4 regions of the Nocardiopsis nanhaiensis genome follow, and region 3 is predicted to be linked to each of the others. Evidence: predicted binding sites of a transcription regulator. Region 3 holds the regulator's gene; each other region holds the start of a gene.
What was found. Region 3 encodes HrcA, which represses chaperone genes, less so after heat shock. Its sites were predicted from a motif close to TTGGCACTCTCNNNNNGAGAGTGCCAA; they were not measured.

Region 1 (7,772 bases), on a different contig from region 3:
ACCTGACCGAACCCGAACGGCTGGTGGGCAACCTGCATCGCGCCTACACCGAACTCGGCGGGACGGCGCCCGGGGCCGCCCTCGACGTGGCGCACGTTTTCGAGGAGATGGTGTCGTTCAACGGCGGTCGACTGCCGTCCTGCCTGGCCTGAGGAGGCTGGATCGTGTCTGCGTGGAGAAGGACCGCTCCGGATCTGGACCCGGAAGCGTTCCTTGAAGCGATGTCCCGCTTCCCTTCCGGGGTCACCATCGTGACTACACGTGACGCTGGGGGAGAGGCGTACGGATTCACCGCGAGTTCCTTCTGCTCCGTCTCCCGCGACCCCGCGCTGGTCCTGGTCTGCTTGGCCAGGAACGCCAGCTGTTACCCGGTGTTCGCGACCAGTTCGAGAATAGCCGTCAGCATTCTGCCCGAGTCCCGTGTCGACCTGGCGCTGAAGTTCGCCAGCAAGCGGGCGGACAAGTTCGTTGGAGGAGGGTTCACCCTGACCCCCCTGGATTCCCTGGTCGTGGCTGACGCGCTCGCCTCAGTCGAGTGCGTGGTCGACAGCAGGCACGAGGCGGGGGATCACATGATCCTCGTCGGTCGTGTGGAGAGGGTTTCGACGGAGGGCAGGGGAAGGCCCGCCGTCTACCTGGAGCGCGGGTTCACCGGAGTGTCCCCCGAGTGAGATCAGGCCTTCCGTCTTCCGGGCGGAGGGCGGAGTGCGCTGGAGAGGAACGGGTCCCGGTCGACTCTGCGTGGCCGGGGCCCGCCCCAGTGCTGGGGGCCCGGGTGCGGATCCCGTTTGAGCGCCCCGGAGATCGCTGACGGCGAACCGCCGCGCTGCTGCCCCATCCTGCGGTCCCCTTCTTGCTCGGGACCGCGCTTTCCTCCCGACATGTGGTCTCCCCCCTGGTCAGCCTGGTCCCCATGATCGGGGTGGAGGGTGTCCGAAACCCAGACCGACACGATCCCGGGGGCCAACTCACCCGAGAATCCGCGCTTCGGGTCGCCCGAACCCGCGTGCGGTTCCCCGTGTGCGGAGAGGACGCCTTGCCCGGTGCGTCGGCGCCACCCGGTAGGTGTCGGCATCGCGGGGAGGCAGGGGCGGCCTCGCCGGTCGTTTACGGCGACTTGACCGGGTTGCGGGGATTTTTGGGGAAGTAAACACGGAAGGGTGCCCCTCTCGACCGAGAGGGGCACCCTTCCGTACAGGCGCGGCCCCGGCAGGATTCGAACCTGCGACACCTGCTTTAGGAGAGCAGTGCTCTATCCCCTGAGCTACGGAGCCATGTGCGGTGCTGAACCGATTGTTACCCGGTTGCGGGGTCCAGCCTAACCCAGGATGGGTGTGCATGGGGTGCGAATTGGTGTTGGCGGGCCATGCGCGAGACACTCTGCGTGCGTGGCGCAGTACGCTGGCCTACGATTGGTTGTCTTGGTTGTGGTGTGATGTTGTTCATGTCGCGTGTCGCGATTATGGCCACATACGCACTTCGGTCACTGTTGGTGCATGGGTACGACAGATAGCGGTGCCCCGTTGACCAGGCGTTCCATCGAAGGGCCGACGAGACGATCATGGGGGCGGCGTTCAGCCGCCCCGAGGCTCGGCCGCCGGGCCGTAGAGTCCAGTGTGTCCGCATGTGGACATGTAGTAGTTTGCCTTGCGGCCACGAGTAGGTGTTCGAGGAAAATGCAGCCGGAGGATCATTCGTGCCGTTCACTTCTGAGTCGGCGCGGCGGAGGTCCCGCGTACCGGGTAGCGGGGTGCTGACCGCCCTGGGTGGGCTCCCTCGGGTCCGGATGGCGCAGGCGCTGACGCTCGTGCTGGCCACAGGCCTGTTGGTCATGCCCGTGACCGAAGCGGCGGTGACCCCCGCCTCGGCCGAAGCGAGCCTGGAAGACCTGCGCAACAACGCTGAGAGCTCAGCGGAAGCCCTGGAAGAGGCGACCGACGAGTACGTGGAGCGCCAGGACGCCCTTGAGGAGGCCCAGGAAGACCTGGTCGATACCCTCCACGAGCTCCAACAGATCGAGGGTGACCTTAGTGACATGCGCGAACCGCTCGCGCAGTTGGCCAGCACCATGTACCAACAGCCAGAGGCTGGCGAGATCGGCACCCTGGCGACGGGTGACCTCGACGACGACCTGCAGACGCAGGCCTACGCGGCCAAACTGTCCGAGGACAACCAGGCACTCCTCCAGGACGCCACCGACCTGCGCGCGGAGCAGGTGGATCTGGCCGGTGAGGCGCAGGAACTGCAGACCTTCACCCAGCTGGAGCAGGCCGAACTGGCCGCGGAGGTGGACTCGCTGCACGAGCAGTCCGAGGAGAGCACGAACCAGCTCACCGAGGAGCTGGAGGCTCAGGGCCTAGACCCCGACACCTACATGGCCGCGGCCGACTGCGATGACAGCGCGGCCAACGCATCGGACGGCTACCCGAACGGCCTGCTGCCGGAGGAAGCGCTCTGCGAGCTGTACGACGACCACTTCCTCCGCGCCGACGCGGCGGTGGCCTTCCTCGAACTCAACGTGGAGTACGTCGAGGAGTTCGGCGAGAACATGTGCATCACCAGCGCCTACCGTGACCTGCCGAACCAGCACCGCGTGTACGGCGAGGTCGCGCCGGGATTCGCTGCGGTCCCGGGCACCAGTAACCACGGTCTGGGCCAGGCGATCGACCTTGGCTGCGGCATTCAGAACTTCCGCTCGGAGCGGTGGAACTGGATGGAGGAGAACGGCGCGAGGTACGACTGGATTCACCCGGCCTGGGCCAAGTCCAGCCCGTTCGAGCCCTGGCACTGGGAGTACGAGCCGTAAACCGAACCTCGTGCGTGAACGCCGGAGGGCGGCCCGGTGGGCCGCCCTCCGGCGTGTCCGGGCCCCTCGGTCCGGCTGTCCCTCTGGTGCCCTGTTCTCCGAGACCGGTTTCGCTATGCCTTGTTCTCGGAGCTTTCGGAGCTCTCGGCTCCTTCCGTGCTCGCGACCTCGGGCGTGACCTCACTGGTGCAGTTGGGGCACTTGCTGGCCTGCTTGCTGATGTCGCTGAAGCAGTAGGGGCACTCGCGCGTGGTGGCTTCCTCCGCCTTGATGAACTTCTCCATCAGCTTGCCGAGGGGCATCACCACGAAGAAGTAGAGGATCGCGGCGGTGAGCAGGAAGGAGATCAGGGAGTCCACGAAGGCGCCGTACATGAACTGGCTGTCGTTGATCTCGAAGTACAGGTCCCCGAAGGTGGGGACGCCGCCGAAGATACCGAGCAGTGGGGTGATGAACCCCTCGGTGAAGGCGGTGATGAGTGAGGCGAAGACGGAGCCGATGACAACCGCGACGGCCAGCTGCACCAGGTTTCCCTGAAGCAGGAACTTCTTGAAGCCTTCCATGGAACTGCCCTACGTGTTCGTGAGTGACTGACGTGCCCGAATGGGCGCCCGGATAGCTTTCACCACCACTGGTCATGGGTCAACCGCGAATAGTCACGGACAGTCGTGAAGCTGCCGCGTGCCCCGCGAGAGCCCTTGCCTCATCGGCGGTGGCGGCGATGAGGAGGAGCGCTCCGCCCTCTCCGCCGCGTTCGCCTTCCTCTGGCAGGGCGAGCACGGGCCGGTCCTCGACCACCTCCAGCGCCGGGCCCGCGCGGGAGGGCGGTCCGGTGAGTTCGTCCTGCCCGGCGGCGGCCAGCACGTCCACCCGGCTCCCGGGAGAGAGCAGGTCGACCGCGCCAGGGTCGGCCACCCGTACCGGTACCGCCACCAGGTCTGGTCCGTAGGGAGCGGCCGGTGACTCGCTCAGGCGTGCGTCGGTGAGCACCTCGCCTTTGCGGACCGGTGCGTTCAACGGGAGCCCGGAGGCCTGGTCCTCCGGTGCAAGGGCCCCGCCGGGCACGGCGTGCTCCGGCAGGGTGCGGGTGGTGAGGTCGTCCCCGTCCAGGGGCGCGGTCGCGTCGAGGTCCTGTGCGGCGACGAGGACCTCTGTGCTGGGTTCCGGGGGCGGACGGACGACGAGGACGGCGCTGATCGCGGCCAGCGCGGTCAGCGCCGCCGCGAGGACGCGCCGGTACCGGTCGAGCAGGCGGATGACCGCGCGCCGGTGCCGGTAGGGGGGAGGGGCGTTGGTCATGCTTCCAACGTTAGGCCGGGCCGACCCGCCCCAACGGGTTGTCCACAGCCCTGTTCTCCGGGAATCGCGGATATGGGCCGGACAAGGGGAAAGCGCCGCCGAGAGGTCTCGACGGCGCGGCCACGGTCAACGGAACGGTGGCTCAGCTGCTGCTTGCGGGCGTGCTGGCGCTGGAGCTCTTGCTGCTGCTCGAACTGTCACCGCCGCCACTCGTGGCGGGGGCAGCGCCGGAGTCGCCGGTGGACTTAGCAGAGTCGGTGGAGCCGCTGTCCTTGCTCTCGGCGGTGTTCTCGTTGGAGCCGGTCATCGCGGAGCTGTTCGTGGTGCTCGTGCCGCTGTCGGTGCGGTAGAAGCCCGATCCCTTGAAGACGATGCCGACGGCGGAGTACACCTTGCGGAGGCGCCCCTCGCACTCGGGGCAGACGGTCAGCGAATCGTCGCTGAAGCTCTGCACGACCTCCATCTGGGCGTCACACGCGGTGCACGCGTACTGGTACGTAGGCACTGTTCCGGGTCCTCCTTGCTGGCACTCACACCCGTTGACTGCTAAATAGTACGCGTTCGCCGACCACAGCCGCGACAGCACCTCACCCGTAGCTGGCGCCAGGGGAGGGCCCGCGCGGCAACCGACCCTTTCGGGACGCGACCGCCACCAACAACGCCCGATACGGATGCCTTAATCCCCGGGCCTGCCCGCACCACCCGGATCGGCCCGCGTCACCCGCCCGGCCAGGCCACCCCGGCGGGGTCGAACACGTGGAGGCCCCCGCCCGGGGTCACCACAGCTTCGACCCCGCGGTCGTGCGGTTCCACCGGAAGGCCGTCGACGAACTCCTCGTCGTGGACCAAGGCGATCGCGGGCGCGTGCGGCCCCTTGTGGGCCAGCGCCCGGTCGTAACAGCCCGCGCCGCGCCCCATCCGGTTGCCCTGCCGGTCCACGGCCAGCGCGGGGCAGACCACCGCGTCGGCGCGGCCCAGGACCCCAGGGCCGTAGCGATGCCCGGTGGGTTCGACCAGTCCGTGTCCGGCGGGTTCCACGCTGTCCGGCCCGTCGAAGGACGCCCAGTCGAGGGTGCCGTCCGGGAGGAAGACCGGGAGGAGGACGTAGGCGCCCCGCTTCCACAGCGCGTTCACCAGCTTGCGGGTGTCGGGTTCGTCCCCCACGGAGTAGTAGCAGGCCACCGTGCCGCCCATGGCCAGCCAGGGGATCTCCATCAGGGTGTCCCGGACCACTGAACCCACCCGGGCGCGCTCTTCGGACCCTCGGGCCCGACGCTCGGCCAGGATGTGGGCGCGTAGCTTCCGCTTGTCGAACCGGCTCGGGTCGTTCGGGTCGTCCATGGGCCCAGTGTGGCACCCGGCCCGGAGCGGCTTCCCAGCGGAGTGAACGGCCGGTTGCCATTTCGGTGCCGTCATCCGAAACAGGGGGCACTTCTCGGCCACCGATCCGCCACCGGGCGACAGAACGCCTGGTTCCTGTCCTAAAGTGCCCTGCATGAACGCCGACAGCGACCAGACACGCCCACGTCCCGAGGCAGCCCGCGTCACCAAGGCTGTCCTGCCCGCGGCGGGTTTGGGCACCCGTTTTCTGCCCGCGACCAAGGCCACGCCCAAGGAGATGCTGCCGATCGTGGACAAGCCCGCGATCCAGTACGTCGTGGAGGAGGCCGCGGCGGCCCGGCTCCACGACGTACTGATGATCACGGGCCGCAACAAGCGCTCCATCGAGGACCACTTCGACCGGGCGTACGAGCTCGAGGGGGCCCTGGCCGCGAAAGGCGAGGACGGCAAGCTCCGGTCGGTCCGCGAGTCCAGCGAACTCGCCCAGGTCCACTACGTCCGCCAGGGAGAGCCCCGGGGCCTGGGACACGCGGTCCTGTGCGCTGAGCCGCACGTGGGCGACAACCCTTTCGCGGTGCTCCTCGGAGACGACCTCATCGAGTCGGCGGACCTGCTCCGGAGAATGATCGAGGTCCGCCAGGCCCACGGCGGCAGTGTCGTGGCGCTCATGGAGGTGGAGCCCGAGCAGGTCTCCCTCTACGGGTGTGCGGCCGTAGAGCCCACCGGTGAGGACGACGTCGTCACCGTCACCGACCTCGTCGAGAAGCCCGCGCCTGAGCAGGCCCCCAGCCGCTGGGCGATCATCGGCCGTTACGTGTGCGACCCGGCGGTGTTCCCGGTCCTGCACGACACCCCTCCCGGCCGCGGCGGGGAGATCCAGCTGACCGACGCCCTGAAGGACTTGGCCCGTATGGCGCCCGAAGACGGCGGAGGGGTGCGCGGGGTCCTGCTGCGCGGGCGCCGCTACGACACCGGGAACAAGGCCGACTACATCCGCACCGTGGTCGACTTCGCCTGTCGCCGCCCCGAGCTGGCCGAGGAACTCCTACCCTGGCTGCGCGAGTTCCTGGACCGCCAGGAGCAGCTTCTGCCCGGAGGAAACCGTTGAAGAGCGTCGAACAGCACATCTCCGACCTGCTCGGGTTGGTCGCGGACCCAGAAGCTACGGAGCTGGACCTGCTGAAGGCACACGGGACCGTTCTCGCGGAGCCCGTGACCTCTCCGGTGTCCCTGCCGGGCTTCGACAACTCCTCGATGGACGGTTACGCCGTCCACGCGGCGGACCTGGAGGGCGCCACGGCCCAGGACCCGGCGCGCCTGCGAGTGGTGGCCGACATACCGGCGGGCGACCCGAACCCGAACACGATCCGCCCCGGCCTGTGCGCCCGCATCATGACCGGGGCACCCATGCCGACCGGCGCTGACGCGGTCGTCCCGGTGGAGTGGACCGACGGCGGGACGGTCGAGGTCCTGATCGACCGCCCGACCAGGTCGGGCAGCTTCATCCGGCGCAGGGGAGAGGACGTCGAGGAGGGCGCGACGGTACTGCGTTCGGGCGCCTTGGTCGGGGCTGGCGAGATGGGGGTCCTGGCCGCGGTGGGGCGCCGTACGGTTCCGGTCTACCCCCGGCCCCGTGTGGTGGTGCTGTCCACCGGCGAGGAGCTGGTCGAACCGGGACGCCCGCTCGCCCCGGGGCAGATCTACGAGTCCAACAGCTACATGATCGCCGCGGCGGCCAAGGACGCCGGCTGCGAGGTCCACCGGCACGGTTCCGTCGGCGACGACCCGACCACTGTTCGGAATACCCTCGAAGACCTCCTGATCCGCGCGGACGTGGTCATCACCACCGGCGGGGTCAGCATGGGCGCCTACGACGTGGTCAAGGAAGTACTGACCCGGCAGGGCACCGTGGAGTTCCCGCAGGTGGCCATGCAGCCCGGCAAGCCCCAGGGGTTCGGGACCATCGGCCCGGACGAGACGCCCATCCTCACACTTCCGGGAAACCCGGTGAGCGCGTTCGTGTCGTTCCAGCTGTTCGCACGGCCGCTCCTGCGCAAGCTGCGCGGCCTTTCCACGGACCCCCTCCCGTCCGTGCGCGCTCGGTTGACGTCTCCGGTCAGCTCACCGAAGGGGCGCCGTTCGTACCTGCGCGCCGTGTTGGCGGGCGCCGACGCGGAACCCACGGAAGCGGAACACACGGTCTCCCCGGCGGTTCGGCAGGGTTCGCACCAGCTCTCCGCTCTGGCCGACGCGAACGGACTCCTGATCGTCCCCGAGGACGTCTCCGAACTCGAGGCGGGTGCGGTGGCGGAGGTCCTGGTCCTGC
Region 2 (7,772 bases), on a different contig from region 3:
TCCGAAGCCGAGCAATAGCTCGGTGCTGGGCAACCCGTACCGCGCCTGCCGACATGCCAAGGAGATGTCCCGTCTCGTCTGCTGTAAGTCCTGTGATCACTCGCATGACCAGCAACCTGCGCTGCTGGTCGGGCAACTCGTCGAGGAGGTCTCTGGCCCGCTGCGCCTCGATCACGCGGACCGTGGCCTCCTCCGGCCCCGGCCCGTCGTCCGGCTGCTCGGGAACGGTGTCGGTGGGCACCGTCTCCACCCTGCCCGCGACGCGCAGGGTGTCAGCGACCTTGTGCGCGGCGATCCCGTACACGAAGGAGGCGAAGGGCCGACCTCGGTCCTGGTAGCGGGGGATCGCCGAGAGCAGGGCTATGCACACCTCCTGCGCGACGTCGTCGGAGTAGTGCGCCAGCCCGGCCACCCGCGCCAAGCGGGTACGGCAGTAGCGAACCACCATGGGTCGGACCTCGCGCAGCAGCGAGTCCATGGCCCCGTCGTCCCCCTGGACGGCGAGTGACCCCAGATGGTTCAACCCCGTGTCGCGCGCCGCGGTATCCGCCTCGTGGTGTTGCCCGGGCGTATGAGTCCGCTGCGCGGTAACGCCCCCCCGGGCGCCTGTATCCGTCACGTAACGAATGATGCCCGCACTCAGGGACCCAACCACTCCAATCACCAACTACGGAATGGTTACATTTTGGGAAAATAGCCTGAAAACGGCACACAGGAACGGGTGTCGAACGCCACTCGCGTGGTAGTGCGCCGGGGGTGGGACGCCACCGCGTTCCACCCCCGGCCCGGGTTCGCACCCGGTACTGCGTCGCTACCAGCAGGCTCCGCTACCAACGGGACCCGCTCGTGCGCGCGGCCCTTCTCGGCCGGCCCTGCCCGTTAGTGGGCGTGGCCGTCGCCCTCGTCCTCCTCGGGCTTGTCCGCGACCAGCACCTCGGTGGTCAGCAGCATGCCCGCGATGGACGCGGCGTTCTGGACGGCCGAGCGGGTGACCTTGACCGGGTCGATGATGCCCTCGGCGGCCAGATCGCCGTAAACGCCGGTGTTGGCGTTGTAGCCGTGGCCGACCGGCAGCTCGGAGACGCGGTGCGTGACAACGTAGCCCTCAGCGCCAGCGTTCTCCGCGATCCACCGGGCCGGCTCGACCAGGGCGCGGCGGACGATCGCCGCACCGGTGGCCTCGTCGCCGGTCAGGCCCAGGTCGTCCAGGGCGGTTGAAGCGTGCACCAGGGAGGCGCCGCCGCCGGAGACGATGCCCTCCTCGATGGCCGCGCGAGTCGCCGAGATGGCGTCCTCGAGGCGGTGCTTCTTCTCCTTGAGCTCGACCTCGGTGGCCGCGCCGACGCTCAGGACCGAGACGCCGCCCGCGAGCTTGGCCAGGCGCTCCTGGAGCTTCTCGCGGTCCCAGTCGGAGTCGCTAGCCTCGATCTCGTTGCGGATCTGGCGGACCCGGTCGTCCACCTCGGACTGCTCGCCACCGCCGTCGACGATGGTCGTGGTGTCCTTGGTGATGGTGATGCGGCGGGCGCTGCCCAGCACGTCCAGGTCGGCGTTCTCCAGGGACAGGCCGACCTCCTCGGAGATGACCTGGCCGCCGGTCAGCACGGCGATGTCCTGGAGCATGGCCTTGCGGCGCTCACCGAAGCCGGGCGCCTTGACGGCGGCGACGTTGATGGTGCCGCGCATCTTGTTGAGCACGAGGGCGCCCAGGGCGTCCCCCTCGACGTCTTCGGCGATGATCAGCAGCGGCTTCTTGCTCTGCAGGACCTGCTCGAGCAGCGGCAGCAGCTCGTTCAGGTTGCCGATCTTGCCCTGGCTGATGAGGATCAGGCTGTCGTCGAGGACGGCTTCCTGGCGGTCGGCGTCGGTGACGAAGTACGGGGACACGTAGCCCTTGTCGAACTGCATGCCCTCGGTGAAGTCGAGGTCCAGACCGAAGGTCGGGGACTCCTCCACCGTGATGACGCCGTCCTTGCCGACCTTGTCGAAGGCCTCGGCGATCAGGTCGCCGATCTGGGCGTCCTGCGCGGAGTTGGTCGCCACGTAGGCGATGTCCTCGCGCTCCTTGATCGGCACGGCACGGCTGAGCAGGGTGTCCGACACCTGGGTCGCGGCCGCGTCGATGCCCTTCTTCATGGCCATCGGGGACGCGCCCGCGGCCACGCTGCGGATGCCCTCGCGAACCAGCGCCTGCGCCAGCACGGTGGCGGTGGTGGTGCCGTCACCGGCGGCGTCGTTGGTCTTGGTGGCGACCTCCTTGACCAGCTGGGCGCCCAGGTCTTCGTAGGGCAGGTCCAGCTCGATCTCACGGGCGACGGTCACACCGTCGTTCGTGATGGTGGGGGCGCCGAACTTCTTGTCGATGACGACGTTGCGGCCGCGCGGGCCGAGCGTCACCTTGACGGCGTCTGCGAGGCGGTCGACGCCCCGCTCGAGGGCGCGGCGGGCGTTGTCCTCGAACTCCAGGATCTTCGGCATGTGTGAGTGCTTCCTCTAACCGTTCGGGTCAAAAACGAACATCCCGCCCGCCCGGCTTCGAGGGCCGACCGGTGCGGGATGTCGATGGCTTTTCGCCTGTGGCTCTGGGCCGAGAACTACTTCTCGACGACCGCGAGGATGTCGCGGGCGGAGAGCACCAGGTACTCCTGGCCGTCGTACTTGACCTCGGTGCCGCCGTACTTGCTGTAGAGGACGACATCGCCGATGTTCACGTCGAGGGCGACGCGCTTGCCGCTGTCGTCGAGGCGACCGGGACCCACGGCCAGGACCTCACCCTCCTGGGGCTTCTCCTTGGCGGTGTCCGGGATGACCAGGCCGGACGCGGTGGTCTGCTCGGCCTCCAGGGTCTTGACCACGACGCGGTCCTCGAGCGGCTTCAGCACGGTCTTGGTGGCGGTCGACACTGTGTGACCTCCCCCTTCAAAGTCTCGGAGTACTGACGTCAGCCCGTGCGAAGGCACGGACCGACTGCGTAAAAGGGGCGACCGCGGCGGCCTGTCGTCGCGGGTGCCAGACCGGCCTCGTCGCATTTAGCACTCTACCCCTGAGAGTGCCAGAATGGAAATGTGGAGGGAGCCCTGGCCACGGGGGGCGGCTCCACCACACAGTCGTGCCCACAGCAGGAGGATCCATGCGCGTGCCCGCCTTCTCGGCACTGCTCACCGAAACGGGGCGGGAGGTCCTGGCGGGGGTGGATCCGACGGCCGCCACCAAGGACGCTCTGGCCACCGCCTCACGCCTGCGCGAGGACCCGCGCGTGGCCGCCCTCGACCCGGAGATCCCGGCGTCGGAACTGGTCAACGCGGTCATGACCCAGATCATCCTGCGCGAACGAGGACGGGCCAAATTCGGGGAGAACGCCGAGCGAATGTTCTTCACCCCGAACGGCCTGGAACAGTCCACGCGCCGCTCAGTGGCCGAGTATCGCGCGCAGCGAACAGCCCGGCTCCTACCCGCCGGGGTCCGCAGCGGGACACCGGCGGGCGACCTGTGCTGCGGGGTCGGGGCCGACCTGCTGGCTCTGGCCGGACAGGGCGTGGCGGTGGAGGGCGTGGACGCCGATCCGCTGACCGTCGCGGTGGCCCGCGCCAATATCGAAGCACTCGGGCTGGCGGAACGGGCCCGGGTCCGCGAGGGCGAGGTCGACGCTGATACGGGGGGCGACTACCCCCTGGTGTTCTGCGACCCGGCCCGGCGGGGCGGTCGCGGCCGGGTGTTCGACCCCTCCGCCTACTCTCCCCCGTGGGATGTGGCCACGCGGCTGGCCGAAAGCGCGGAGGCGGCCTGTCTGAAGGCGGCCCCCGGCATCCCGCACGAGGCGCTCTCCCCCGCGGCTTCGACCGAGTGGATCTCGGTGGACGGCGAGCTGAAGGAGACCGCGCTGTGGTTCGGCGCCCTGGCCGAGGGACCGGGCCCGCGCCGACGGGCGACCGTGCTGCACGAGCGCGCGGGCCTGCTCGCGCGCGAAGGTTCGGTGGCACACCTGGACGCCGACCCCGACCTGGGCCCCGCTCCGGTTGCCGACGCACGGCGCTACCTCTACGACCCGGACCCCGCCGTCGTGCGGTCCCACCTGGTGGCGGAGGCGGCTGCCCGGGTCGACGGCGCACTGCTGGACGAGCGCATCGCCTATTTCACCTCGGACCAGGCGGTGCGCTCACCCCTGTGGCGCGCACTGGAGGTCCTGGAGTTCGCGCCCTTCTCCCTCAAGCGCCTGCGCGCCTCCGTACGCTCCCATCGGGCCGGAACAGTAACAATCAAGAAACGCGGCTCGGCGGTGGATACCGAGAAACTCCGCCGGGACCTACGGGCGTCCGGACCGGAATCGGTGACGATCGTTCTCACCCGCATAGGAGAAAAGCCCTTCTACCTGCTATGCCGCGAGCTGGAGGCCTCAGCGGCCTCCTGATCCGGCCCGGTGGCGTCGACGCGAGGCCCTCGATCGCATTCACGCACACGGCGCGCAGACCATATCGTTACCTCCCACACCCACATCTTTGGCCATCCCCTGGGGATGGCAGGGGTGATGTCGTTAAACTGGCGCCGCTGAATTCTTTCCCTTCTCATGGGTTCCCCGGAAGGCCGTGTTTGTTGGATCCGCCGCGCGGTTCAGCCAACGTACGCACCGCGCCCGCCGTGCATACGCACAGTCACGCTTTGATCACAGTGGGACACAAGTGGCGCGGGCCGACGCCCAGCCGGGGACCATCGGGAACCCGCCCTCCCTGCGGAATCCCCGTGCAATGATCCGGGCACGGACGGGAGCGCCAGAACCATAAGGAGCACTCGGTGGAACAGACCAATCACAACTTCCTCACCGGGGGAGGTCAGGCCGGTGTCTCCGACCGGATGCGTGACCTGCTCTCCCAGGCGGCCCAGGAGCACGTCTCCGAACAGAAGTCCCAGGGTGCGGTCAGCGAGGAGATGCGCCAACGGCTCGAAGGTATGGAGTGGCTGCTCCGGGAACTGCGCGAACGGGAACTCGCCTCCCTCGCCGAGTCGATCACCGCGGTCGACGGCCGGATCGACGACTTCCTCGCCCGGCCGCCGCAGTGGGCGGAGACCCTCGCCGAGCACATAGAGGTCGTCGGTCAGCAGATCAAGCCCCTGTCAGAGATGCCGTCGCTGAGGGCGGACACGCACCGCATCGCCGGGCACCTGGACACCGCTCTCACCCGTCTCCAGCGCATGGCCGAGACCGGCAACCGCACCGCCGAACAGGTCGCCGACCTGGGCGAGCGCGTCAACGCGCTGGGCGAGACCTTCGGCACCCGCCTGGACGCCCTGGACACGGCCCTGGAGACTCTGAGCAGCCGGACAGAGGCGATCGAGGCTTCGCTGACCTCGCTGGACACCACGCTCGGCGAGCGCCACGAGGAGCTCGGCAGCACGATCCGCACGGGCCTGTCCGAAAGCAAGGACGAGCTCGCCGAGGCGATCGGGCAGAGCCGTGAAACCCTGTCCGCCGCCGTCAAGGAGAGCAGGGAGGCACTCGACTCCGCGAGCACCGCGCTCGGTGAGAACGTCACCTCCTCCCTCACCGCGTCCCTCGAAGAGCGCACGTCCGAGCTGCGCGGCTTCGTCGAGGAGCGCACGGCGGAGCAGTACGAGGCCCTGCTGGCCAAGCTCCAGGAGAACACCGGCGAGCTGGGCGAGCGCACCACTGCCCTGACCGAGCAACTGAGCACGCTCGCCACCTCCTCCGGTGAGCGGCACGAGACCCTGGCCCAGGAGCTGCGCGACCTCGCCGCCACCGCCAAGGAGCGCCACGAGACCCTGACCGGCAAGGTCACCGAGAGCGTCGACCAGCTCAACACCCAGGCCGAGGAGAACCACGCGGAGGCCGCGGCCGCCGTCGCCGACGTCACCGGTTCGCTCGCCAAGCTGCGCGAGAACCACGACAAGTCCCTGAACGAGCTCCGATCGCACCTGCGCCAGCGCCTCGCCGAGCTGGACGAGCAGTTCGAGCTGGGCCGCACCGAGGCCCGCGAGCACGCCGAAGCCACGGCCGAGGAGCTGCGTGCCTCGGTGGCCGAGCGCATCGACGCCCTCACCGCCCGGAACGCCGAGGACGCGGAGAAGGTCGCGACCGACCTCACCGAACTGCGCAGCTTCGTGGGTGCGGAGCACTCCAAGCTGGCCGACTCCGTCGAGGAGCGGCACCAGTCACTGACCGAGGCGCTCACCGAGCAGGCCGAGTCCCACCGGACCGCGCTCGACGAGCGGCTGGAGCGGCACCGCGAGGGCCTCAACAGCAAGGTGGACAACCACCTCTCGCAGATCACCGGCAAGGTCGACCACGAGCTCGGCCGCCTCACCGACCGGTTCGACACCTTCGAAGGGCACTTCGAAGGCAGCTTCGAGGGCATCGAAGGAAAGATCGACGGGGTCGACGGCCGGATCGACGGCCTCAACGGCCGCTTGGACGGGCTCGACGGCCGGGTCAACGGGGTCGAGGGCCAGTTCGAGGGTGTCAGCGGACACTTCGAGGGTGTCGACGGCCGCATGGAGGCCATCGACGACCGCTTGGAGGCGCTCAACCAGCGCCTCAACCAGCTGCCCCAGTCCCTGGAGGTCAGCGAGCTGCACCGCCGCCTCACCGAGCTGACCGAGCGCCCGTTGTTGGACCACTCCGGCAAGCTCGACGAGATCGACGCGCACGTCACCTCCGCGGTCGAGCCGGTCATCCGCGAGCTCAAGCAGCACCCGGACCGCCAGGAGTTCGAGGAGACCGTCACCGAGGCGGTCGAGAACTCGCACGACGACATCACCAAGCGGTTCTCCTCCTTGGAGGAGACGGTGCTCGCCCTGGCCGAGGCGCTCCTGCGCCCGGGCCGGGACGGAAAGAAGAAGCGCCGCCGCGACGACGATGACGACGATGACGAGTAGGCAGCCGAGCAACCCCGAGGGCCCCGGTCCCCTCGGGGTAGGGGGCCCGGGGGTCAGTCCAGGTCGTTGAGGAAGGCAGCCATGTCTGCGGCGATCCGGTCGGGCTGCTCCCCGTTGACGGCGTGGGAGGCGCCCGGGTAGAGCACGGCTGTGCCGTCGGGCAGGACCCTTTCGGCGGTCTCGAAGGCCTCCCGGCCGTCGTGCATGACGGAGTCCTCCGCGATGATCGCCAGCACGGGCATGTCGAGCCCGGCCAGCTGCTCCTCGGTGATCCTGGTGGGCTGCGGCAGGCGCAGGGTGTAGTGCCGCATGCCCGTCTCGATCATCTCGGCGACCGGGACGTCCTCCACCGGGGCGCCGCCCGCCGTCCAGGAGTTGAACCCGTCGCGCCAGGAGCGCGGCAGCCACGACAGCGACGCCGGGATGGCACGCACCATCGTGCCCACGGGCATGTCCGCGAAGACGTACACGGGGTCGATGACGGTCACCGTGCTGATCAGGTCCGGCTGCCGGATCGCGAGGTTCACGGCGGTCCAGCCGCCGATGGAGAGCCCGACCAGGTGGAAACCGTCCCCGGGGAGGCCCCGCAGGGTCTGGTGCAGCCACAGCGCCTGGTCCCCGTCGTCCTCGATCGGCCGATCCTGCACGCTCATGCCCGGCTCGCCGAGCAGGTCGACCGTGTAGACGTCGCCGGTCGCCAGCATCGCCGGCAGGTTGTCCGCCCACACAGGGCTGGCCGACGCGCGGCCGGGCAGGAGCACCAACGGGATGTCCCGGTCGGCTGACCCGGCGAACCGGTAGACCCGCACGACACCGAAGTCGGTGCGCACGTCGAGCGTCTCGTCGGGTTCGGGCAGACCGGCGAAGGCCTCGACGTACGCCTG
Region 3 (7,772 bases):
GAGGCGGACCCACCGCTGTCGGTGTCACTACGTACTGCTTCTCAGTCTGCCCGCTGTTCGGGGCCGTCGGCGCCGCCACCGCCGCCCTTCGGGGTGTCGTCGCCGCGGCGGCGTCCCTTCCGGGGCCGCGGGCGCACGCCGTCCCCGTTGCTCCGATCGCCCTGAGCGGCGTCGTAGCGGCCGTAGGCGTCGACGATCTGCCCCACCAGCTTGTGCCGGACCACGTCGTCACTGGTCAGCCGGCAGAAGGCGATGTCGTCGATATCACCCAGGATGCTCTCGATCGTGCGGAGTCCGCTGGTCGTCCCTCCGGGCAGGTCCACCTGGGTGACGTCCCCGGTGACCACGATCTTCGACCCGAAGCCGAGCCTGGTGAGGAACATCTTCATCTGCTCGGGCGAGGTGTTCTGCGCCTCGTCCAGGATGATAAAGGAGTCATTAATGGTCCGGCCCCGCATATACGCCAGGGGCGCCACCTCGATGGTCCCGGCGGCCATCAGCTTGGGGATGGAGTCCGGGTCGAGCATGTCGTGCAGGGCGTCGTAGAGGGGGCGCAGGTAGGGGTCGATCTTGTCGTAGAGGCTGCCGGGAAGGAAGCCCAGCCGCTCACCGGCCTCGACCGCGGGGCGGGTGAGGATGATCCGGTTGACTTCCTTGTCCTGCAGTGCCTTGACCGCCTTGGCCATGGCCAGGTACGTCTTGCCGGTACCGGCCGGGCCGATGCCGAAGACCACGGTGCGCCGGTCGATGATGTCGACGTACCGCTTCTGGTTCACCGTCTTGGGGCGGATCGTCCTGCCCCGGTTGGACAGGATGTTGGTGGTCAGCACGTCGGCGGGGCGTTCGCCCTCGGGCGCGCTCAGCATGTGGACCATGCGTTCGATGGTGTCCGGGGTGACGTGAGTGCCGCTCTTGGCGAGTTCGATCAGCTCCTCCACGAGGCGGACCACGACGGCCGTCTCCTCAGGGGTGCCGCTGATGGTGAACTCGTTGCCTCGGACGTGGATGTCGCTCTTGAAGGACCGCTCCAGCGCCCTGAGGAGCTCGTCCCCCGAGCCCAGCAGGCTGATCATCGTGTGGTCGTCCGGCACCACGACCTTGACCTGGCTGTCCGGGTCCGGGTGCGTGTGAGTTGACTCGGCCATGGTGTGGCCTTGCGGCCGCTGTCCCTACCCTTCGGTCACGTCCCCGGCTCCGGTGCGCGGGGCTCCTCGCGGACGGGCCGCACACCGTGCCCGGCGGGTCTCCACGGGTGCGTGGGGCACTCGAAGTTGCCGGTGGGGCCCGTCAGCGAGTCTACCAACGCGGGCCCGGCGAACTCGATTCGTTATTCGCCGGGCCTTCACCGGCTCGGGGCGGCAGCCGCTGTCCGCCGACCGTCCTCCAAGCGACAGCCGGAGTACGGGAGCCGCTGTCAGCCGGGGGGCCAGTTCAGCCCGCGTCCGCCGAGCACGTGCGCGTGGAGGTGGAAGACGGTCTGTCCGGCGCTGGCGCCGGTGTTGAAGACCAACCGGTACCCGGAGTCCGCCAGGCCCTCGGACTTGGCCACCTCGTGGGCCTCCCTGACCACGGTGTCCATGAGCCCGCTGTCGTCGGCGGCCGCCGACGCGGCGTCGGGGTGGTGGTCGCGCGGGATGACCAGGACGTGCGTGGGCGCCTGGGGATTAATATCGCGGAAGGCGACCGTGCGCTCCCCCTCGCGGACGATCTCCGCGGGCACCTCCCGCTTGACGATCTTGCAGAAAAGGCAGTCGGGATCGACCATCGCTCACCTTCCGTCTCGCGGCGCAGCGGAACCGCTCTGGGCATGTCGGGGACCATGATGCCGCAGGTGGCCGCAGAGGGAGACGGGGACCGTGGTGCCGCGGGTGTCCCCAGAGGGCGCAGAGAGAAGATATGAATCCTCAACTTTTCCGCAACGGATCCGATCCGGGTTCCCCACCGCCTGGAAGGCCAGGCACGATAGGCTTTTCATCCGTGCGCGTCAGACCATCGGCGGCGTCCGCTGCTTGGCCAGATCCGGCGTGTTCGGATTGAAAGACACGTCTACCTGGAAAAGAAGAGGTATGCCCTTTCGTAAACCCCGCGACAAGGGTGTGCGTCGAACTGATGTGACGACAGAAACCTTGGTGGCCGGGGCCACCACGGCGCCACTCTCGGTCGAGTGGGACGCTGACCACGCCGTGACGGAGCTCTATCGGGAGCACTACCGTCCGCTCGTTCGGCTTGCCGCCCTGCTCGTCCGGGACCACGCGACCGCGGAGGAAGTCGTCCAGGACGCCTTCGTGGCCATGCACGGGGCCTGGCGCCGACTCAGGGATCCGAACAAGGCACTGTCCTACCTCCGGCAGGCGGTAGTGAACAAGGCCAGGTCGGTGCTGCGCCACCGCGCGGTCGTGGAGAAGCACGCGCCGAAGGCCCTGCCCGACGCGCCCAGCGCCGAACACGGCGCCATGAACCTTCTGGAACGCGAGGCCGTCATCGGGGCCCTGCGTAAGCTACCCACCCGTCAGCGAGAGGCCATCGTGCTCCGGTACTACGGCGACCTGTCCGAAGCACAGATCGCGGACGCCATGGGCATTAGCCGAGGCGCAGTCAAGAGCCACACATCGCGTGGCATCACCGCCCTCCGCTCTGTACTGGAGCACAAGTCATGAGCAGCCCCAACGACCGAAACGATCTCGAGTTCGAGAGCCAGCTCCGCCAGATACTCAAGACGGAGGCCGACGATGTGTCGCCTTCCGCTGAGGGACTCAACCTCATCCGGGAGCGTACCGAGCGCCATCGCGGCTCGGCCTGGTTCGGGTTGCCGTGGCTACGTCCCGCGACAGCCGTGGCGGCAGCGGTCCTGATCGCCGCCTCAGTGATCATGTCGAGCCCGCAGGTACGCGACCAGGTGATGGACATCGTCCCGGCTGGCGCTGACCGCGAGGAAGCACCTCCGCAGGCAGACCAGGGCGCGGACAGCGACGTGGCGGCCCCCACCCCCACCACCGACTCGGCCAGCGGCACCTCCGTGCCGGAGGAAGAGCACGCAGAGCCGGACCCTGAGAGCTCACCCACCTACGACGAGGACGACGCCTCAGAGGACGAGGGTGTCGAATCCGCCGGCTCGTGCCCGCCCGAGGACGACGTCACGCCCACGGGGACCCGAGGGCCGAACGAGAACGACGAGGACGAGCGGGAGTCCACCGACACCGAGGCCGCGGACTGCGACCCCGCAGAGGAACCGACCGACGAGCCCACCGACGGCAACGGCGACGACCCCGGAAACGGTGACGATCCCGGTAACGGCAATGATGACCCCGGTGACGGCAATGACGATCCCGGTGACGGCAACGGCGGCGGTTCGGGCGGCAACGGCGGCGATGAGAACGGCGCCAGCACCGAGTGATCCTGCTCCGAGGAACGTGAAGAGGGGCCTGCGCGATCTCCGGCGCGGGCCCCTTTCGACGTTCCATCCTGTCAGCCCAAGCGGCTTAGCCGGGTGGCCTGTCCCTACCAGCGCCCGGTTCTGGACTGGAGCACCGACAGAGCGGCCATCCCGGCGGTGGAGGTGCGCAGGACCGACGGCCCCAGCAGGCCCCTGACCGCCCCGGCACCGTCGAAGGCCGCCAACTCGGCGTCGGAGACGCCGCCCTCGGGGCCCACCACCAGGACGATGTCCGCGCCGTCGGCCGAGGGCAGGGGCACCTCTGACAGACGCTGGGCCCCCTGCTCGTGGAGCACCACGGCCAGGTCCGCCTCGGCGAGCAGTGCCGCCACACCCTTGCGGCCGAGCGGCTCGGTGACTTCGGGAATCCGCGCACGGCGGGCCTGCTTGGCCGCTTCCCGGGCACCGGACCGCCACTTGAGCAGCGCCTTGGCCCCGCGGTCGCCGCGCCACTGGGTGACGCAGCGCTCGGCGGACCAGGGGACGAGGACATCGACCCCCGCCTCGGTCATCATCTCCACCGCGAGTTCTCCCCGGTCCCGCTTGGGCAGAGCCTGAACGACGGTGATCCGGGGATTCGGCTCCGGCTCGGTCCAGCGCTCCACCACCCGGCAGACCAGGGTGTCCTTGCCGACGACCTCGGCTACCCCGCAGCGCACACGCTGGCCGAGACCGTCGCAGAGGTCGACGGTCTCGCCGACCCGGACTCGACGGACCGCGGCGGCGTGCCGCCCTTCCGGCCCGTCGAGTCGGATCGGGTCACCCGCCAGGACGGCGGTCTCGACCAGGAAGACCGGTGGGGTCACTTGGCGCCGAAGGCGTCACGGATCTTGGAGAAGAACCCGCCGTGCCCGGGACTGAAACGGCCCGGGTTCTGGTCCTCCCCGCGCAGCTCCGCGAACTTGCGCAGCAGGGCCTCCTGCTCCTCGTCCAGCTTGCCCGGGGTCTCCACGTCGACGCGGATGCGCAGGTCGCCGCGGCCGCCGCCGTCCAGGTGGGTAACGCCCTTGCCCGGCAGGTTGATGACGTGGCCCGAGTTGGTGCCCGGACGCAGGTCGATGTTCTCGGTGCCGTCGAGTGTGTCGAAGGCGAAGGAAGCGCCCAGGGCCGCCGCCGTCATCGGGACGGTGATGGTGCAGTGCAGGTCGTCACCGCGGCGCTCGAACGTCGGGTGTGCCTTCTGCACGACCTCGAGGATGATGTCGCCGCGCGGCCCGCCGTTGGGTCCGACCTCGCCCTCGCCCGCGAGCTGGATGCGGGTGCCGTCGTCGACACCGGCGGGGATCTTGACGGTCCGGGTCACCTTCTCCCGCACCCGGCCCTCGCCCGCGCAGTCGCCGCAGGGGTTGGTGATGACCGCACCCTGCCCCGAGCACTGCGGGCAGGGGCGCGAGGTCATGACCTGGCCGAGGAAGGAGCGCGTGACCTGGGAGACCTCTCCCTGGCCGTGGCACATGTCACAGGTGCTGCGGTGCGAACCGGCCGCCGTGCCCTCGCCCTGACAGGTGTCGCACAGGACAGCCGTGGGGAAGGTGATCTCCTTGCTCACACCGAACGCGGTCTCGACGAGGTCGAGCTCGATGCGGATCTTGATGCTGCGTCCGCGCCGAACCCGCTCCCGCGGCCCGCGGCCGCCGGGCTGGCCCCCGCCGAAGAAGGCGTTCATGATGTCGTCGAAGGCGAACCCGCCCGCGCCGCCGAACCCACCGGCGCCGCCACCGCCTCCGCCAGGGGCGAAGGGGTCGTGGCCCATATCGAACATCCGACGCTTGTTCTCGTCGGAGAGGACCTCGTAAGCCTGGGTCACTTCCTTGAAGCGATCCTGGGTGGCGGGGTCCGGGTTGATGTCCGGATGCAGCTCGCGCGCGAGCCGCCGGTACGCCTTCTTGATCTCGTCCTTGGACGCGTCGCGACGCACCCCGAGAACCTGGTAATAGTCTCTGGCCACTGAGTTACTGTCCTGCCAAAATCTGTCCGACATACCGAGCCACCGCACGGACGGCGCCCATTGTCCCTGGGTAGTCCATACGGGTGGGTCCCACCACACCGATCTTGGCCAGCGACTGGTTTCCCACACCGTAGTCGGCCGACACGATGGAAGTGGACCGAAGGCCCTCGTGGAAGTTCTCCGCGCCGATGCGCACGGTGAGCATCGAGGGGTCCTTCGCCTCACCGAGCAAACGGATGAGGACCATGTTCTCTTCCAGTGCTTCTAGCACCTCGCGCAGGCTGGCTGCGAAGTCGACGGCCGCGAGGTTGGCGGTGCCCGCCAGGACGATCTTCTCCTCGTGCCGTTCGACGAGGCTCTCCAGCAGAACCGAGAGGACCGCGACTGCGACCGGGCGGTCCTCCGGCGCGACGTGGGCGGGCAGGTCTTCCACCGCGTCCGGCACGTCGCCGAGGTGCCGTCCGGCTATGGCCCGATTGAGCATGGTGCGCAGGTCGTTGACCACGGTTTCGCTGACGGAGCCCAGCCCGTCGATGACGCGCTGTTCGACCCGTCCGGTGTTGGTGATGACGACCATCATGATGCGCTGGCCGCCAAGCGGAACGAGTTCCACGTGCTGGACAGAAGACCGGGTGAGCGACGGGTACTGAACGATCGCTACCTGCCGGGTGAGCTGCGCGAGCAGCCGCACCGTGCGGGCGACGATCTCGTCGAGGTCCACCGCACCGCCGAGGAAGGACTCGATGGCGCGCCGTTCAGCGGCGGAGAGGGGCTTGACCGAGGAGAGCCGGTCGACGAAGAGCCGGTAGCCCTTGTCGGTGGGCACCCGCCCCGCACTGGTGTGCGGCTGGGCGATGTACCCGTCCTCCTCCAAGGCGACCATCTCGTTGCGGATGGTCGCTGAGGAGACACCGAGGGGGTGCCGGTCCGCCAAGGCCCTGGAACCGACCGGTTCGTTGGTGTTGACGAAGTCCTCGACGACGGCACGCAGGACCGCGAGCTTGCGCTCATCCAGCAACTCGCCACCTCCTGGCGCTCCATGGTCCTTGGTGCTAATTCTATGCCCGGCCGCAAACCCACACGGCTACCCGCGGGTAGTAACAAGCCCTGGGCTCCGGTTTCTTCCCGCGCGATCGGCGACGTGCGCCACCTGCCGGCGGCGCTCCCGGACACACCACCAGTAGACTGCACCACCGTGGCTACCAAGGGAACCGGCCGCTACGGCCGCGACGTTCTGGCTGGAGACTGGCGACGACCGAAGAAGGGCGCTGTACGCGAGATACCCCTCAGTCGCGACCTCGTCGTCGAGGACGCCGACGAGACCTTCTGCGGTGCCGTGGTGTCCTGGGACAAGGCCACTGTGACCCTGGAGGACCGGAGCGGCCGCAAGAGGGTGTTCGACCTCGGCCCCGCCGCGTTCCTGGAGGACGGGAAGCCGGTGACGCTGGTGCGCCCGACCGCCGTTCCCCAAGGCCCGATGCGCAGCGCCTCCGGATCGATCGCCGTGGCCGACGCGCGGGCGCGCACCGCCCGGGAGAGCCGGATCTACGTGGAGGGCGCCCACGACGCCGAACTGGTCGAGAAGGTCTGGGGCCACGACCTGCGGGTGGAAGGGGTGGCCGTCGAGTTCCTGGAGGGGATCGACGACCTTCCATCGGTGGTGGCGGAGTTCTCCCCCGGCCCGGGGCGCAGACTGGGGGTGCTGGTGGACCACCTGGTGCCCGGTTCCAAGGAGAGCAGGATCGCGGAGCGGGTCCGGGGCGACGACGTACTCGTGGTCGGACACCCCTATGTGGACGTGTGGCAGGCCGTGCGGCCGGACGCGGTGGGGATCCGGGCGTGGCCCGAGGTCCCGCGGGGCCTCCCGTGGAAGGAGGGGGTCGTCGACGCCCTGGGGTGGCGGCTGGAGACGGGTGAGGCCTGGCGCCGGATCCTGGGTTCGGTCCGCGGCTACGGGGACCTCGAACCCTCGCTGCTGGGGCGCGTCGAGGAGCTCATCGACTTCGTCACGGGACCGCACCCCGCGGAAGACTAGGATTACCCCACCACGTCGTCTGACGACGCTTCGGGCATTCGTGGTCATCGGTACAGCCTGGTAGCCCGGGAAACAGAACAAGCGTCCCTCAACAGCGGAGCTTAGGAAGAGCATGAGCGAGACCCCGTCGAACCCTCCGTCCCCGGACGACCCGCAGGGGCACCAGCCGCCGAGCCCGCCGCCCCACCCCGAGCAGCAGCCGCCGCAGTCTCCGCCGCCCGAACAGCAGCAGTACGGCCAGCCGCCCTACGGCCAGCAGTACGAGCAGCAGGGATACGGTCAGCCCGGCTACGCCCAGCCGTCCGGTGGCCAACAGGGGCACCCGCAGCAGCCCCCGTACCAGGCGCCGCCGCAGC
Region 4 (7,772 bases), on a different contig from region 3:
GTCGACTCGGGCGTCACCGCCACGATCAAGCCGTCCCTGGACGCCTTCAAGGCCGAGGGCCTGGCCTGACCGGCCCCGTGCCCGTCCACCACCCGCCGAACCGACTTCCCAGGAGTACGAACACCATGAGCGCCAGCGTCCGCGTGCCCACCATCCTGCGCACCTACACCGACGACGCCTCCGAGGTGAAGGCCGAGGGCGCGACCCTCGCCGAGATCCTCGACGACCTCGAGGCCAACCACCCGGGTATTCGCGCCCGCATCCTCGACGACAACGGCAAGGTCCGCCGTTTCGTGAACGTGTACGTCGGTGACGAGGACGTCCGCTTCGAGAAGGGCCTCCAGACCGAGGTCAAGGACGGCCAGCAGGTCTCGATCATCCCCGCCGTGGCCGGAGGCTGCTGACCGGGTGAACTGCGGGGGCGGACGCCACTGGCGTCCGCCCCCTTTCTCGTGCCCGGACCGGCCCTGGCCGGAGCCTCGTAGCCTGGGATGAGGATTCTTCCGGGACGAGGGTGGCGATGTCGGCGACACGGTTGTTGGTGCTAGGGGTCGTGCGGATCCACGGTCAGGCACACGGGTACCGGGTGGGCCGCGAGCTCATGGACTGGGGCGCCGAAGAGTGGGCCAACACCAAGTGGGGGTCCATCTACCACGCGCTGCGCAAACTCTCCGCGCAGGGGAAGATCCGGGATTTCGTGGCGCAGGGAGACGAGGAGGCCGGACGTACCTCCTACGCGATCACCGAGGACGGTGAGGCCGAGTTCCGTCGGCTGATGCGCCGGGCGCTCAGCCACGCCGGCAAGGACTACGCCCTGCTGTCCGCCGGGGTCACCCTGATGACCGGGCTGCCGCGCGCCGAGGTGGTCGAGTTGCTGGCGGAGCGGCTCGTCGGGTTGGAGAAATACGCCGAGGAGTGCGCCGAGTTCATCGGGGCCTCCGACACGGAGTGGGGCAAGCCGCCGCACGTCCGCGAGCTCTTCCGGCTCGGGCACCACATGGTCGCCACCGAGGCCGCCTGGACCCGGCAGCTCATCGACTCCTTGGAAGCGGGGGAGTACGTCATGGCCGACGACCATCCCCGTGCCTTCGGACTACCTCCGGCCTGAGCGGTCATCCGCCCGCGTGCACAAGCGCGCGTGGACGTATGTTCGCGGCTGGGCAGCCGCGAACCGTCGACCACGGCGGTGGCGGGGCCAGGAGGGCGGCCCCCGCCATGCGTCTCGTCCGCCGAGCTGCGGCCTACGGGGAGTGGACGCTGATTCGGGCCCACAGCATCTCGTGGTCCGAGCAGGAGATGGACTCGTTCGAGGCCAGCCCGGACCCGATATCCTCGTGCTCCACCCCGTGCGCCGGGTTGGCGCAGTTCTGGGAGGGCTGGGTGACCCGGCTGTCCGTCACCCGCACGTTCGGGCTGGCGAACAGGTAGTCGTACTGGCGGTCGGGCTCCCCGGTGCGCTGGCCCGTGCCACCGTGCACCGCCCCGAAGGTCGAAGCACCCCCGCGACAGAAGAAGTTCATCTCGTTGCCGCACTCGCTCATGAGCTCGCGGAGGTATCCCTGACCGGCATCGGGCCCTAACAGCGTTGAGTAGTAGTCCGGGTGGTAGAGGGAGGACATGGAAGCCTCGTTCGGCTCCATGTTGAGGTCGGCACCGAGGACCACTGACCCTGCACCGTAGTTGTCCCGGATCCGGTCCGCGACCTCTTGGACCTCACCTTCGCGGGCCACCTCGTCTTCCTTGTTCGGTCCGTTGGTCAGATGGGTGGAGCACACGGCCATCGCCAGTTCGTCCGACGACGTGCACACCATGGACCGGTACTCAGTGACGTGGAAGGAGCCCAGGTCGAACCGGCCGACCTCGGCATCGCCCTGGGTGCCGAACCCTTGGCCCTCCTGGATGAGCACCGCGTTTCCGTATCGGGGCGGCACCTCTCCCTTCGCTCCTTCACCGGGTACGTCGCGGCAACGGGCCGGTTCCCTGTTCGCGTTGTCCGGATCAGCGGAGTCAGCCGGCTCGGCCCAGGCGGGTTCGAAAACGTACCCGTAGCCCTTGAGGTCGTCGGCGAGGGCTTCGATCTGGTTCTCGCAGACCTCCTGCAGGGCCAGGGCCAGCGGCCCGCGGTCGCGGACGCTGCTACCGATGGCCCACACGATGTCTTCGGCCTGGCCGTAGTGGCCGACCGAACCGAACATGTTGAACTGGCCGACGATGCCCTCGTAGTCGGCCGGGGCGGTGGTGGCACCATAGCCGGTGTCGGGGGCCGCGGCGGCGGTCTGCCCCGGTGCGGTGAGCACGCCCGCGGTGAGCAGGGCCAACGCTCCGGTGGAGGCCAGCAGGCGCAGCCCGGTGTGTAATCGTGGCTTGGTCATAGCGGGGCTCCTCGATTCGAGTGACGATCCCGCCTGCGCGATCCGAGGGACGGCATCGGCCCGGGGGGTCAGGGGACGCGCGCAAAGCTCTTTTCGAGATTACCGGCGGGGATCCCGCGAAAACAGGCCCTGTGGACAACTGATGGCGGTCACGGCCGGGGCCCGCCGACATCTCCCACCTCCGGTGTGCCGCGTTCGCCGCCCGCTCAGGCCCGTCGGAATCCGGGTAGGGCGTAGCCAAACAACCCGCTTATAAAAACTTGAATATCTGACCCGGGTGCTGCATCCTGACTCTGTATTCAAGTTTTAATACGGAGAGGGCGATGATCCATACACGCGAGCTGACCCGGCATTTCAGGGCCGGCAAGGAGACCGTCGAGGCCGTGCGAGGCGTCGACATCGACGTGGCCGAGGGGGAGCTCGTCGCGCTCCTCGGTCCCAACGGTGCAGGAAAGAGCACCACCCTGCGCATGCTCACCACCCTGCTCGAACCCACGTCGGGAGCGGCCACCGTCGCCGGGCGCGACGTACGCACCGAGCCCGCGGAGGTGCGCCGCCGGATCGGGTTCGTCGGGCAGGGGCACGGTGCCGGGGAGGACCAGCGCGCCCGCGACGAGCTCTACACCCAAGGCATCCTCTACGGGCTCGACCGGCGCACCGCACGCAGCCGTACCGAGGAGCTGCTGGAGGTGCTCGACCTCTCCGCCGCCGCGGGGCGCGAGGTCACCAAGCTCTCCGGTGGCCAGCGACGCAGGCTCGACATCGCGATGGGGCTGATCCACCGGCCCGGACTGCTGTTCCTCGACGAGCCCTCCACCGGCCTCGACCCGCACAGCCGGGCCAACCTGTGGGAGCACGTCGCGCGGTTGCGGGAGGAGTACGGGACGACGGTCGTCCTCACCACCCACTACCTGGACGAGGCCGACTCCACAGCTGAACGGGTCCTGGTCATCGACCACGGCCGGGTGATCGCCGACGGCACCCCCGACCAGCTCAAGAGCCGGGTGTCCGGCGACCTCATCACCCTCGGCTTCGCCGACCAGGCCCAGGCCAAGGGCGCCGCCGAGGTGGCCGAACGGACCTCGCCGCCCGGCGGGGTCGAGATCCGTGACCGGGCCGCCCCTGAGGTGCGTTTCCGAACGGAGCGCGGCGACACCGCCCTGCCGGAGCTGCTCCGCTCTCTCGACGCCGCCGGCCTCGACCTCCGCACCGTCCAGGTGCAGCGGCCCACCCTGGACGACGTGTTCCTGACCCTGACCGGCCGCAGCCTGCGCGAGGGGGACCAGTGACCGCCGTCGACCGCACCGGGGCAGACCCCCAGCGGACCACCGGAGGACTTGCGGGCATGCTGCGCGACACCGCAACCGTCTTCGCGCGCCAGATGCGCCCGATCCTGTACCGGCCGTTCCTGGTCGCCTTCGGGATGCTCCAGCCGCTGCTGTACCTGGTGCTGTTCGCGCCCCTGCTCACCGGGTTGGCGGGCGCCGAGGGCGAGAACCCCTGGCAGTGGTTCGTCCCCGGTCTGCTGGTCATGCTGTCCCTGTTCACCGCCGGGTTCGCCGGGTTCGGTCTGCTGCCGGAGATGGCCTCGGGTGCGCACGAACGGATGCTGGCGACCCCGACCAGCCGGGTGGCACTGCTACTCGGCCGGGTCCTGCGGGACGTGCTCATCGTCCTCGTTCAAATGCTGCTGATCATCGTGCTCGTGGTGCCGTTCGGTTTCCGGACCACGGTGCTGGGGGCGCTCGCGGGTTTCGCCCTGCTCGCGGTCCTCGGGATCGGGTTGTCCACGCTGTCGTACCTGGCCGCGATGGCCGCCAAGCAGACGTACGTGTTCGCGCCGGTCCTCCAGACCGTGATCATGCCGCTGATGCTGCTCTCCGGCGTGCTGCTGCCGATGGAGCTCGCGCCGGGGTGGCTGTACACGCTGTCGCGGTTCAACCCGGTGGCGCACGTGGTGGACGCGGCCCGGGTGCTGTTCAGCGGTGGTGCTTGGGACACCACGGTTCTGCTCGGCTGGGCCATGGCAGCCGGGATGGCCGTACTGGCGCTGGCGCTGGGTGCGCGCTCCATGCGTCGGCTGAGCAGCTGAGTATCCGCGCGCCCGCGGGGTAGTTGAGGGGTGTGCACCCGCGCCCCTCGGCCTCCCTTGGGGGACCCCTGCTGTTCGCCGAGCGCACAAACCTCCAGGAAACGGGACGTTTACGCAGGTGTCGGGCGTTCTTCGGGGAGTGGAAATCGTGACCACATCGTTTGCACTCTCCATGGGCGAGTGCTAAAAATAAGAGTGGTTAGCACTCATCATTGCCGAGTGCTAAGCCGGAGCGAGGCTGCGAGATCGTGGGCCTCCGGCAGCAGGGTTGCCGGTGCGCGCACGGTCGTCCGTCGCGGGCGCAGGCCTCGTCCCATCGCGTATCAGCCCGGTCACGGGAGGACAAGAACTCAATGGCAGCCAAACTGATCGCGTTCGACGAGGAGGCCCGTCGCGGCCTCGAGCGTGGCATGAACCAGCTCGCGGACGCCGTGAAGGTCACGCTCGGCCCGAAGGGCCGCAACGTCGTGCTGGAGAAGAAGTGGGGCGCCCCCACGATCACCAACGACGGTGTCTCCATCGCCAAGGAGATCGAGCTCGAGGACCCCTGGGAGAAGATCGGGGCCGAGCTGGTCAAGGAGGTCGCCAAGAAGACGGACGACGTCGCCGGTGACGGTACGACCACCGCCACCGTCCTGGCCCAGGCCCTCGTCCGCGAGGGACTGCGCAACGTCGCCGCCGGCGCCAACCCGATCGGCCTCAAGCGCGGCATCGAAGCCGCCGTGGCCCGCATCAACGAGGAGCTCGGCAACCTCTCCAAGGAGGTCGAGACCAAGGAGCAGATCGCCTCCACCGCCTCCATCTCCGCTGGTGACAACCAGATCGGTGACACCATCGCCGAGGCGATGGACAAGGTCGGCAAGGAAGGCGTCATCACCGTCGAGGAGGGGCAGACCTTCGGGCTCGAGCTGGAGCTCGCCGAGGGCATGCGCTTCGACAAGGGCTACATCTCGCCCTACTTCGCCACGGACCTCGAGCGCATGGAGACGGTCCTCGAGGACCCCTACATCCTCATCGTCAACTCCAAGATCTCCAACAACAACGAGTTCCTGCCCGTTGTCGAGAAGGTCCTGCAGTCCGGCCGTCCGCTGATGGTCATCGCCGAGGACGTCGCCGACGGCGCCCTGCAGACCCTCGTGGTCAACAAGATCCGCGGCACCTTCAAGTCCGTCGCCGTCAAGGCCCCGGGCTTCGGTGACCGCCGCAAGGCCCAGCTCGCCGACATCGCCGTGCTGACCGGCGGCCAGGTCATCACCGAGGAGGTCGGCCTCAAGCTCGAGAACACCGAGCTCGAGCTGCTGGGCCGCGCCCGCAAGGTCGTCGTCACCAAGGACGAGACCACCATCGTCGACGGTGCCGGTGACGCCACCACCATCGCCGGTCGCGTCAACGAGATCCGCAACGAGATCGAGCGCACCGACTCCGACTACGACCGTGAGAAGCTCCAGGAGCGCCTCGCGCGTCTGGCCGGCGGCGTGGCCGTCATCAAGGCCGGTGCCGCCACCGAGGTGGAGCTCAAGGAGCGCAAGCACCGCATCGAGGACGCCGTCCGCAACGCGAAGGCCGCGGTCGAGGAGGGCATGCTGCCCGGCGGTGGCGTCGCGCTGCTGCAGGCCAGCGTCCCCGCGTTCGCGAAGCTGGACCTTGAGGGCGACGAGGCCATCGGCGCCGACATCGTGCGCCGCGCGATCGCCGAGCCGCTGAAGCAGATCGCCATCAACGCCGGCCTCGAGGGCGGCGTCGTGGCGGAGAAGGTCAAGCACCTGGAGCCCGGGTTCGGCCTGAACGCCGCCACCGGCGAGTACACCGACCTGTTCAAGGACGGCGTCATCGACCCGACCAAGGTCACCCGTTCGGCTGTGCAGAACGCCGGCTCCATCGCCGGTCTGTTCCTGACCACCGAGGCCGTCATCGCCGAGAAGCCGGAGAAGGCGGCGGCCCCGGCTGGCGACCCGACCGGCGGCATGGGCGGCATGGACTTCTAGTAGGTCCGTGACATCCCGGGCCCACGGGTCCGGGCGCGCCTGAGGTCCGGATACGCGACCTCGCCCGCGACGACCGGGCGGTCCCCACGGGGGCCGCCCGGTTTCGCACGTTCCGGGGAGCTGTCGTTCCCGGGAGCGCTCAGTGCAGCCCGGGAAGGGCTCCGGGGCCGTTCAGAGCGCCAGCCAGTCCCGGACGGCGAGCTTCACCTGGGGCGTGAGATCGCTGGCCGCGTAGTCCTCGGCGGGCGCCCAGCGGTAACCGGTGTGTTCCTCGGACAGGACCACCGCGGTGCCGTCGTACGGCAGGGCGAAGGTGAACTGGCGCTTGCGCGTGCCGCGCCGCGAGTCGTAGTCGAACCAGGTGACGAACGGTTCCAACGCGAGCGGTCCGGGGTTCGGTCCGAAGGGCCCGGGCTCCAGACCGAGGACGCCTGGCTTCATGCCGATCTCCTCGGCCAGCTCGCGCGCCAAGCCCTCCAGCAGGCTCTCACCGGGGTCCACCCCGCCCGAGGGCAGGTCCTCGGCGCCCGGGTACGAGGTGTCGTCCGTGCGCCGCCGGAGCAGCAGGATCTCGCCGTCCCGGTGGACGATCGCGCCCACGGCGAACCGCTCGATCCCGTTCCGGCGTGCGCTCTCGACAAGGTGCGTGACGTCCATGCTCCGAACCTAGCGGGCCGGGTGCGAGTGGACGGGCGCGGGCAGGCTGAAGCGCGCGGAAGGTCAGGCTCCCCCGATACCGAGTATGCGGGGAGGAACGCACCCCGGGCGAACCGGTTCGGGGGAACCTGTGGACAGTCGGCCTCAGACCCGGACCAGGGTCAGGTAGGCGAAGCCCATGGTCTCCCGGGCGCCGTGCAGGCGGAAGTGCCGGTGCCCGTCGGCGCGGGCCCGGATCTCGTCGGCGCCGGGGGCGTCCGGGTTCTCCAGGAGCCAGTCCTCCCAGCCCTTGGCGTTCCCGTTCTCCATGACGTCCCACTCGTCCACGGTGGCCTGCTCCACCGCGTACAGCCGGAAGCCGTGGGAGACCGCGAAGTCCACAAGCTCGGGCAGCGGTCGGTACTGGTCCCAGGGCACATCCTCCAGCGCGGCCAACTCGGCGTCGTTCGGCGGCCGCTTCCAGTAGCACTCCCCGAACAGCGCCCTACCTCCCGGCCTCACCAGGTCGGCCAGGGCCTCGAGGGCGTTCGCTGTGTGCACGACGGGGTCGCCGCCCCACACGTGCGTCGAGCCGACGTTCAACACCACGTCGGACGGCTCGCCCTTCCACTCGCCGGCGTCCCCGGCCACCAGCTCGACCCGGTCGGCCAGCCCGCGCTTCTCGGC

Region 1: a site for HrcA is predicted at 4,629-4,655, ahead of ACYVD1_RS13370 (FmdB family zinc ribbon protein). Genes of this name have one in related genera too.
Region 2: a site for HrcA is predicted at 3,030-3,056, ahead of groES (co-chaperone GroES). Genes of this name have one in related genera too.
Region 4: a site for HrcA is predicted at 4,625-4,651, ahead of groL (chaperonin GroEL). Genes of this name have one in related genera too.

What each region holds. Positions count from the first base shown of each region.
Region 1 covers NZ_BAAGZJ010000023.1:35,107-42,878, reverse strand. The annotation lists gene ACYVD1_RS13405 (MBL fold metallo-hydrolase) at 1-152, shown strand, start outside; gene ACYVD1_RS13400 (flavin reductase family protein) at 222-671, shown strand; gene ACYVD1_RS13395 (calcium-binding protein) at 674-883, opposite strand; tRNA gene ACYVD1_RS13390 (tRNA-Arg) at 1,202-1,274, opposite strand; gene ACYVD1_RS13385 (D-alanyl-D-alanine carboxypeptidase family protein) at 1,697-2,806, shown strand; gene mscL (large conductance mechanosensitive channel protein MscL) at 2,920-3,369, opposite strand; gene ACYVD1_RS13375 (SAF domain-containing protein) at 3,449-4,105, opposite strand; gene ACYVD1_RS13370 (FmdB family zinc ribbon protein) at 4,248-4,610, opposite strand; gene ACYVD1_RS13365 (5-formyltetrahydrofolate cyclo-ligase) at 4,823-5,446, opposite strand; gene ACYVD1_RS13360 (UTP--glucose-1-phosphate uridylyltransferase) at 5,601-6,554, shown strand; gene glp (molybdotransferase-like divisome protein Glp) at 6,551-7,772, shown strand, end outside.
Region 2 covers NZ_BAAGZJ010000053.1:16,763-24,534, reverse strand. The annotation lists gene ACYVD1_RS22740 (sigma-70 family RNA polymerase sigma factor) at 1-619, opposite strand, end outside; gene groL (chaperonin GroEL) at 880-2,478, opposite strand; gene groES (co-chaperone GroES) at 2,595-2,903, opposite strand; gene ACYVD1_RS22725 (THUMP-like domain-containing protein) at 3,131-4,408, shown strand; gene ACYVD1_RS22720 (coiled-coil domain-containing protein) at 4,789-6,888, shown strand; gene ACYVD1_RS22715 (alpha/beta fold hydrolase) at 6,942-7,772, opposite strand, start outside.
Region 3 covers NZ_BAAGZJ010000014.1:77,001-84,772, reverse strand. The annotation lists gene ACYVD1_RS09400 (PhoH family protein) at 42-1,145, opposite strand; gene ACYVD1_RS09395 (histidine triad nucleotide-binding protein) at 1,415-1,765, opposite strand; gene ACYVD1_RS09390 (SigE family RNA polymerase sigma factor) at 2,127-2,657, shown strand; gene ACYVD1_RS09385 (hypothetical protein) at 2,654-3,394, shown strand; gene ACYVD1_RS09380 (16S rRNA (uracil(1498)-N(3))-methyltransferase) at 3,499-4,239, opposite strand; gene dnaJ (molecular chaperone DnaJ) at 4,236-5,381, opposite strand; gene hrcA (heat-inducible transcriptional repressor HrcA) at 5,386-6,399, opposite strand; gene ACYVD1_RS09365 (DUF3097 domain-containing protein) at 6,577-7,416, shown strand.
Region 4 covers NZ_BAAGZJ010000015.1:79,140-86,911, forward strand. The annotation lists gene thrC (threonine synthase) at 1-69, shown strand, start outside; gene ACYVD1_RS09850 (ubiquitin-like small modifier protein 1) at 126-404, shown strand; gene ACYVD1_RS09855 (PadR family transcriptional regulator) at 521-1,108, shown strand; gene ACYVD1_RS09860 (endonuclease/exonuclease/phosphatase family protein) at 1,242-2,372, opposite strand; gene ACYVD1_RS09865 (ATP-binding cassette domain-containing protein) at 2,696-3,661, shown strand; gene ACYVD1_RS09870 (ABC transporter permease) at 3,658-4,464, shown strand; gene groL (chaperonin GroEL) at 4,818-6,449, shown strand; gene ACYVD1_RS09880 (NUDIX domain-containing protein) at 6,621-7,106, opposite strand; gene ACYVD1_RS09885 (SAM-dependent methyltransferase) at 7,251-7,772, opposite strand, start outside.